DNA from 2 places in the Cellulosimicrobium funkei genome. Region 1 is predicted to be linked to the other one. Evidence: riboswitches for the same ligand, from Rfam matches in the RefSeq annotation. Region 1 holds a riboswitch; the other holds the start of a gene.
What was found. A riboswitch is a leader RNA that binds a small molecule or an ion and turns the genes downstream of it on or off. The one in region 1 is predicted to bind cyclic di-AMP.
Positions count from the first base shown of each region.

Region 1 (4,431 bases):
AACAGAGCGGCGAGGCCCTCGCGCGTGCGGCGCACGAGCGACCGGACGGGCGCCTGCCGGTGGGACGTCCCCAGCAGCGAGGTGCCGGCGTCGGACAGCGCCCGGACCTGCGCGGCGCGGACCTTGGACGGCCCGGACCCGAAGCGGCCGTCGGCCGGCAGGAGGTCCGAGGGGATCGTGATCGAGGTGTTCGCGAGATCGGGCACGGCGTCACCCTACGCGCGCGCGGCGCGCCCCGGGAGCCTCGTCCACAGGCCGTGCGTCACCGCACGGTCCGCGCCGGGGCCCGCGGGGAGGCGCGGGCCACCAGGCACCACGGGTGCCTCTGGACGACACCGCGGTCGGGTCACGGGCTCGCCATAGACTGACCCCCAGCGGCCCGCCGGTGCGGGCAGGCGCCCCGTGGAGCGACGACCGGGCGCCCCGAGCCGACGAGCGACTGGGAGCGTGACGTGACCGATCTGATCGATACCACCGAGATGTATCTGAAGACGATCTACGAGCTCGTGGAGGAGGGCATCGTCCCGCTGCGCGCGCGCATCGCGGAGCGCCTCGGCCACTCGGGGCCCACGGTGTCGCAGACGGTCGCGCGCATGGAGCGCGACGGGCTCGTCGTCGTCACGGGGGACCGCCACCTCGAGCTCACGCCCGCGGGCCACGAGAAGGCGACGCGCGTCATGCGCAAGCACCGGCTCGCCGAGCGGCTCCTCACGGACGTCATCAAGCTCGACTGGGAGTACGTGCACACCGAGGCGTGCCGCTGGGAGCACGTGATGAGCGAGCTCGTCGAGGAGCGGCTCCTCGGGCTGCTCGACCACCCGCACTTCGACCCGTACGGCAACCCCATCCCGGGCCTGCCGGAGCTCGGGGAGCAGCTCGAGGAGGTCGACTTCCTCGACGGCGTCGTGTCGCTCCCCGTCCACCTCGCCCAGCACGGCCTCGGCGGCGGCGAGGTGCGCGTCGTGCTCCAGCGGATCGCCGAGCCGGTCCAGGTCGACGTCGAGCTCCTCGCGCGGTTCGCCCAGGCCGGGGTGCTGCCGCGCCGCACGCTCGTCGTGCGACCGGCACCGGCCGGCGGGGTCACCGTGCAGGGAGAGGGTGCGCCGGTCGTCCTCGACCTGCCCGACGACGTCGCGCGCCACCTCTTCGTCGCCCGCGGATAGCCGCCCGTTCACCGGGGGAAACGCCGTGACCTGCGGCGATGCGCGGGGCCGCGTTCCGTCGTGATGGGAACGTGACTTTTGCCGAGGGGTCCTGTACGGTCGTCCTGCTCCGTCGGGATACCCATCTGGCGGAGACCTCGCGCGGAACGCCTAACCCTGTCACCGCGAGAGGCCCACGACGACCCGATGACAGGGACGGGGGACCCACTTCCGGGTGCTGGAGACAGCGCCCTTGGGGTGAAGCCCGACGGACTCCGGTCCGCCAGGCCGGGTGACTCTTCCACCCGAACCCGACAGCTGACCTCGCAGGCGTCCAGGAGAGGCAACAGTGACCGTGAGCACGACTCGCGCCCGCCACCGCGCGGCGCGGCGTCCCGTGACGCCACTCAGCACCATCGCCCAGGCCGCATCGGACCAGATGTCGAGCGTCGGTCGTCGTACCGCCGTCGTCGCCGCGTCCTCCGGCCTCATCGTCTCGATGATCGGCGCCGCCGCCCCCGCGACGGCCGCCCCGGTCGACAACGAGTCCGGCAAGCTCAACGCCGTCGACCTCAGCGCCCTCACCGCGCAGGCCCGCCAGGCCCTCGAGGCCGCCCCGGCCGTGACCGTCGCGGCCGACGCGGCGTTCACCATCGAGGAGGCCCCGGTCACCGTGACCCCGGCCCCCGAGCCGGAGCCGGAGCCGGAGCCCGAGCCCGTCCGCACCACGCAGACGAGCCGCACGCAGGAGCGCCAGTCCACGCAGTCGTCGTCGTCCGACGAGTCGCAGGCCTCGGCCCAGCAGGAGGCGTCCGTCGGCGCCCCCGCGTCGGCGCACGGCTCGTCGATCGTCTCGATCGCGGCCCGCTACGTGGGCGTCCCGTACGTCTACGGCGGCACCACGCCCGACGGCTTCGACTGCTCGGGCTTCACCAGCTATGTCTACGCGCAGGTCGGCATCAACCTGCCGCGCACGTCGGGCGCCCAGGGTTCGGTCGGCACCAAGGTGTCGCGCGACCAGGCGCAGCCGGGCGACCTCATCTGGACGCCGGGCCACATCGCCATCTACGCGGGCGACAACATGATGATCGACGCCCCGCGTCCCGGGAAGTCGGTCCAGTTCCGCCAGATCTGGCAGTCGAACCCCACCTTCATCCGCGTGGCCTGATCGCTCACCCGATCAGGACCCCCGCGGTCACTGGCTGGACGAACCCCGTCCGCTCGCACTCTGCGCGAGCGGGCGGGGTTCGTGGCATTCTTGACGTGTTCGTGACTCGTGGCAGACGGACGGCCGGGCCTGGTCTCGGCTAGGTTGGTCGTCCGATGGCACCGGGCCGTCGAGAGGAGAGTCGCTCATGACCCGCACGGAATCCGTCCTCGTCGGTGTCGACGGCTCGGCGCCGAGCCTCCACGCGCTGGACTGGGCCGCGGCGTACGCGCTGCGCGTGGGGTGGCCCCTCCACATCGTGTGCACCTACTCGTTGCCGTCGTTCACGGCGGCGTCGCTCGACGGCGGCTACGCGGCCCTCGACGACTCGGCCATCCAGGAGGGCGCGCGCGCCGTCCTGGAAGAGGCTCGCGCCCGCGCCGAGGGCGCCGGCGTCCGCACGACGGCGACCGTCACGACCGGCGACGCCGCGGGGGTCCTCGTCGAGATGTCGCGCGAGCACGCGCTCGTCGTCGTCGGCACGCGGGGGCGCGGCGGCTTCACCGAGCGGCTGCTCGGTACCGTCTCCTCCGCGCTGCCCGCGCACGCGCACTGCCCGACGGTCGTCGTGCCGTATCGCGCGGGCGGGAAGGACGACGAGGGCGGCGCGCAGGAGCTGCCGCCGGTGCGGGACCTGCGCCGGATCGTCGTCGGGGTGGACGGGTCGCCGTCCGCCGAGATCGCGCTGCGGCACGCGATCCGTCAGGCCCGGGCCTGGGACGCCGAGCTCGTCGCGGTCGCCGGCGTCCCCGTCGGCGCCGGTGCGGGACTCCTCGCGTGGCTCCCCGCGTCGATCGACCACGAGCAGGTCCTGGCCGACGTCACCGAGGGGCTGAACGTCATCATCGACCGCCACGAGGCGGAGCACCCCGGGCTCACGATCAAGCGCATCGTGCTCGACGGCACGGGTGCGGAGCTCCTCACGGAGTTCTCCACGGCGTCCGACCTCATCGTCGTGGGCTCGCGCGGGCGGGGCGGGTTCCGCGGCCTGCTGCTGGGCTCCACGAGCCAGGCCGTGCTGCACCACTCCGCGTGCCCCGTCATGGTCGTGACCAAGAAGTGCGAGGACGACGAGCCGGCGGCCCAGGAGGGCTGAGCCCCCGGCACGCCGAGGCACCACGGCCCGTGGTGCCCCGGCGCGCGGTCAGCTCCGGTTGCGGTATAGCCGCATGGTGATCGGGGCGAGGATCGCGGTGAGGACGACGGACGCCACGAGGACCCACACGATCCCCTCCGTCGCGGGCTCGCCCGCCATGAGCCCGCGCACCGCGGTGACGAGGTGCGTGACCGGGTTGACGTCGACGAAGCGCTGCAGCACGACGGGCATCGTCGACGGGTCGACGAAGATGTTCGACGCGAACGTGAGCGGCATGAGCACGAGCATCGACGTGCCCATGACGGCGTTGGGGGAGCGCAGCACGAGCCCGAGGGCCGTGAACACCCAGCTGAGCGCGAACGCGAACACCAGCAGCAGCACGATCCCCAGGACCACGCCGACGACGCCGCCCGGCGGGCGGAAGCCCAGCACGAGGCCGAGCGCGAGGGTCACGACCGAGGCGATCGTGTAGCGCACGGTGTCGCCGAGCAGCGCGCCGACGATCGGCGCGGGCCGCCACACGGGCAGCGACCGGAACCGGTCGAACACGCCCTTGCTGATGTCCGTGTTCATCGTGTAGCCCGTGTAGATCGTCGTGAAGAGCACCGCCTGCACGAGGATGCCGGGCAGCAAGAACTGCAGGTAGCTCTGCACGTCGCCGGCCAGCGCGCCGCCGAACAGGTACGTGAACATCAGCGTGAAGATGATCGGCGAGACCGTGACGTCGAACAGCTGCTCGGGCACGTGCTTGATCTTGAGCAGCGCGCGCCACGTGTACGTCAGGGTCGCCGAGACGGGCGACGGCCGGTCCGGTCGCCGGTCGAGCGCGACCGCCGCGCGCAGCGCGTTCGCCTCCGGGGCGCGCAGCTCCGCGGCGGTGGTCGTGGGGTCCGCGGCCATCAGGCCACCTCCTCGATCGTCTCGTCGTCGTCCATGGGCTGGCCGGTGAGCGCGAGGAAGACCTCGTCGAGGCTCGGCTGCCCCAG
Region 1 is NZ_FTMI01000007.1:101,211-105,641, forward strand. It holds gene serC (phosphoserine transaminase) at 1-206, opposite strand, end outside; gene BXA05_RS16675 (iron-dependent transcriptional repressor DtxR) at 453-1,163, shown strand; cyclic di-AMP (ydaO/yuaA leader) riboswitch at 1,330-1,490, shown strand; gene BXA05_RS16680 (C40 family peptidase) at 1,498-2,310, shown strand; gene BXA05_RS16685 (universal stress protein) at 2,498-3,445, shown strand; gene BXA05_RS16690 (ABC transporter permease) at 3,494-4,345, opposite strand; gene BXA05_RS16695 (daunorubicin resistance protein DrrA family ABC transporter ATP-binding protein) at 4,345-4,431, opposite strand, start outside.

Region 2 (4,431 bases), on a different contig from region 1:
CCCAGGGTCCGGAGATCGAGCAGCTGACCACGTGGCTCGAGGAGTGGGGCTCCCCGATGGAGGAGTTCGGCGCCATGGACCACGAGGCGATGGGCCACGGGTCCATGGACGGGATGATGAGCGAGGAGGACATGCAGGCCCTGGACGCCGCACAGGGCGCGGAGGCGGGGCAGCTGTTCCTCGAGCAGATGATCGTCCACCACGAGGGTGCCGTCGAGATGGCGCAGACCCAGGTCGACGAGGGCGAGAACGCGGACGCGGTCGCGATGGCGCAGGAGATCGTCGAGACCCAGCAGGCCGAGATCTCCACCATGGAAGACCTGCTCGCCTCGAGCTGATCCCGCCCCGCGGGGCGTGCGCGCTGTCGCACGCGTCTGACGTGCGCGCGCCCCGCGGGCCCAGGCCGAAGGACCCCACACCGTGCTCGACCCTGCCCTCACGAGGCGGGTGACCGGGTGGGCCGCAGCGGGATCCGTGCTGCTGCTGGCCGCCTGCACCCCGACTCCACCACCGACACCCGACGCGACGACGCTCGCGTCCCAGGACCTGCCCGACTTCGGGCACGTGCACGACGTCCAGGTCGTGCGCGACGACCACTCCCTCCTCATCGCCACCCACACCGGGGTCTGGACCCTCGGCGACCCGTTCCAGGACGACCCCGGGCCGGTCGAGCGGGTCGGCACGGGCCGCCAGGACACGATGGGCATGACCCTCGCCGTCGACGGCACCGTGTACGCCTCGGGCCACCCTGCGCCCGGGGAGCAGCCGGAGCTCGAGAAGCCCAACCTCGGGCTGATCCGCAGCACCGACGGCGCCGCGACGTGGGATCCCGTCTCCCTCACCGGGGAGGTCGACTTCCACGCCCTGAGCACCGCGAGCACCGGCGACGGCACCGTCCGCGTCGTCGGGCTGGACTCGGGGACCTCCACCGTGCTCGTCAGCGACGACTCGGGCGAGACGTGGTCGCGGGGCGCGACCGTGGAGGCCCGGGACCTGCACCTCCTGGATGCGGACCCGGACACGGTCGTCGCGACCACGCCCACCGGCCTGCAGCTCAGCCGCGACGCCGGCCGGAGCTTCGCCCCCGACCGGGCGGCGCCCGCCCTCGTGCTCGTCGACGACGAGCGGGGCGGAGCGCTGATCGGGATCGACGCCCGGGGCGTCGTCTGGACCGGCACGCCCGGCACCGAGAGCTGGGACAGCCACGGCACCGCGCCCGAGGGCGTGCAGGCCATGACCTACGTGCCCGACGACAGCCCCGGCAACCAGCCGTGGATCCTCGTCGCCACGGAGACCGGCCTGTTCACCAGCCGCGACCTCGGTGCGAGCTGGGACGCGGCGCTCGGCGCCGACCGCGGGTGAGACGTCGCCCGCAGCCTCATGCTCCTCGCGGAACGGTCCGCGAGGGATCCCGGAGGGTGCCGAGCCCCGTCAGCTCCGGGAGCACACCATCGACCACCACGACAGGGGCGGGGGAACCACTCAGGCGAGCACCGCGGTGCTCTCGGGGTGAAGCCGGGCCGCAACCACCGGTCCGGCCGGGTCACTCTCCGACCCGAACCCGACAGCTCACCCCGTAGGCACGAAGGAGACCACCATGAACGCAAGAAACGCGGGACGCCACCGTGCGTCCCACCGACCGATCACGCCGCTGACCTCGATAGCCCGCACGGCGCAGGAGGGGACGGCGAACGCCGCCCGCAAGGGCGTCCTCCTGGCCGCCGGGTCGGGGCTGCTGGTCTCGGGGTTCGCGGCGCCTGCCAGCGCCGCGCCGAGCACGGAGCCGCAGGCCGTGTCCGGGGTCGACCTCAGCGCGCTGACCGAGCAGGCCCGCCAGGCGCTCAGCGCCGCACCGGCGGTGACCGTCTCCGCCGACGCGTCGTTCGCGATCGAGCAGGCACCGGTGACCGTCACTCCCGCCCCGGAACCGGAGCCGGAACCCGAGCCGGAGCCGGAGCGTCAGGAGCGTCCGTCCCGGAGCGAGGAACGGACGAGCACCTCGGCGGAGCAAGGTGCCACGGAGGAGGCCTCGGCTCCCGTCGCGGTGCCGTCGTCGGCGGCGGGCTCGGCCGTGGTCAGCATCGCGGCGCGCTACCTCGGCGTGCCGTACCTGTGGGGCGGGACGACCCCGGACGGGTTCGACTGCTCCGGCTTCACGTCCTACGTCTACGCCCAGGTCGGCATCGACCTGCCCCGGACCTCGTCCCAGCAGCGGTACGCGGGGACGGTGATCTCCCGAGACCAGGCGCAACCCGGTGACCTGATCTGGAGCCCGGGGCACATCGGCATCTACGTCGGGGACAACCAGCAGATCGAGGCTCCGTCGCCGGGCAAGACCGTCCGGTACGGGGAGATCTGGCAGTCCAACCCCACCTTCATCCGGGTGGGCTGACCGCAGGAGGGCCCCACCCGGCGGGTGGGGCCCTCCCTCGGCCGATATACCCTTGTGGGGTATGGCTCGCGGGCGTCGGTCCCGTCGGCACGACAGGAAGAAGGACAGGCATGGCGTCCCGGGGACATCGCGGCGAGCACGGACCGACGGCGGTCCGCCACCAGGCCCGCCACCAGGTGCGGCACCAGGGCATCGACGCGTGACGGCGACGACCTCGACCGACGAGACGACCCCCACTGAAGAGCGGGGACGTCGTCCCCGCCCCGCGCGCACGGTGCCCGGCATCACGGCGTGCGGGCTGTGCGCGGGGGAGACGCTGGCCGCCACCGACACCCGTCCGGGCGGGCAGCTCGAGCGTCTGCGCCGGATCGCCGAGAGCGGGGACGCGCGCCTGACGGTCGTGGACTGCCTCGACGCGTGCGAGCGCGGGGACGTCGTCGTGGTGCGGCCGGTCCCCGCCGCACGCGCCGCCGGCCCCGCCTGGTTCGAGCAGCTGGCGGGCGACGAGCTCACCGCCGCCCTGCACTCGTGGATCCGCGCGGGCGGGCCGGGCCTGGCGCCCCTGCCCGACCAGCTGGCCCCGCGAGTGATCTCGGCCCAGGCCGAGGTACCACCGCCCCCGGACGTCGCCACCACAGGGTGAGGGTCCGTCACCTACGCTCGGGGCATGCCGACCGTCCTGCTCGTCCGTCATGGCCGCACCACCGCGAACGCGAGCGGCATCCTCGCCGGGCGGGCCGACGGCGTCGCGCTGGACGCCGTCGGGCGCGACCAGGCGGCCCGGGCGGCCGAGCGCGTCGCGGGCGTGCCGCTCGCGCGGGTCGTCACCAGCCCGCTGGAGCGGTGCCGGCAGACCGCGCGAGCCCTGCTCGACCACCAGGCGGACGACCCGGAGTCGTTGACCGAGCACGGGATCACCGAGTGCGACTACGGGCAGTGGCAGGGGCGTGCGCTGAAGGACCTCGCCCAGGAGCCGCTGTGGTCGGTCGTGCAGGCGCAGCCGTCGGCGGCCGTCTTCCCGGGCGGCGAGTCGATGGCCGCGATGCAGGCCCGGGGCGTCGAGGCGGTCCGGCGGCACGACGCTGAGGTCGCCGCCCGCCACGGTGCGGACGCGGTGTGGGCGGCGGTCTCGCACGGCGACGTCATCAAGTCCGTGCTCGCCGACGCGCTGGGGGTGCACCTGGACCTCTTCCAGCGCATCGTCGTCGGCCCGGCGTCGATCTCCGTCGTCCGGTACGGGCCGCACCGCCCGGAGGTCGTCGCCATGAACACCGACGCGGGCGACCTTTCCTGGCTGCGCAGCGCCGCGCCTGCCGGTGACGCGCCGGTGGGCGGGGGCGCCGGGCCGGGCCAGGCCGACGCCGCGCGGTAGCCGGGCCGACGTCCGACCCGTGGCCGTCCCGTGCGGACGGGCCGTGCGCTCGTAGAGTGAGGTCATGCCCACTCTCGTCCACGAGTACGACTGGCCGGACCGCGTCGTCGTGGGGACCGTCGGGTCGCCCGGCTCCCGCACGTTCTACCTGCAGGCGCGCGAAGGCACGCGGACGACGAGCGTCGCGCTCGAGAAGGAGCAGTCCGCCGTCCTGGCGGACACGATCCAGCGCCTGCTGGACGAGCTCATGGAGGAGCCCGACAACCGGTACAGCGTCCCCGCCGACGTCCCGGCCGAGCTCGTCGACGACGACCCGCTGGACCTCCCGGTCGAGGAGGAGTTCCGCACGGGCGCGATGCGGCTGACCTGGGACCCGCGCACGGCGCAGGTCATCGTCGAGGCGTTCCCGCTCGTGGACGACGACGACCTCGATCCCGAGGCGGACGAGCCGGAGCCCGCCGAGTCGCTCCTCGTCAAGATGCCCGTGGGGACGGCCCGCGCGTTCGCGCAGCGCACGCGCGCCGTCGTGAGCGCGGGCCGCCCCCCGTGCCCGCTGTGCGGCCGGCCGGTCGACCCCGACGGGCACGAGTGCCCGTCGCCCGACGAGGCGTGACGACCCCGCACGACGACGCCTTCACCGAGGCGCCGCTCGACGTCGTCGGGCGGA
Region 2 is NZ_FTMI01000003.1:305,111-309,541, forward strand. It holds gene BXA05_RS09495 (DUF305 domain-containing protein) at 1-338, shown strand, start outside; gene BXA05_RS09500 (F510_1955 family glycosylhydrolase) at 421-1,362, shown strand; cyclic di-AMP (ydaO/yuaA leader) riboswitch at 1,458-1,579, shown strand; gene BXA05_RS09505 (C40 family peptidase) at 1,598-2,392, shown strand; gene BXA05_RS09510 (hypothetical protein) at 2,592-3,035, shown strand; gene BXA05_RS09515 (histidine phosphatase family protein) at 3,060-3,764, shown strand; gene BXA05_RS09520 (Rv2134c family protein) at 3,829-4,377, shown strand; gene BXA05_RS09525 (Rv2133c family protein) at 4,374-4,431, shown strand, end outside.
Region 2: linked by a shared signal. The riboswitch ahead of BXA05_RS09505 (C40 family peptidase) and the one ahead of BXA05_RS16680 (C40 family peptidase) in region 1 are both predicted to bind cyclic di-AMP.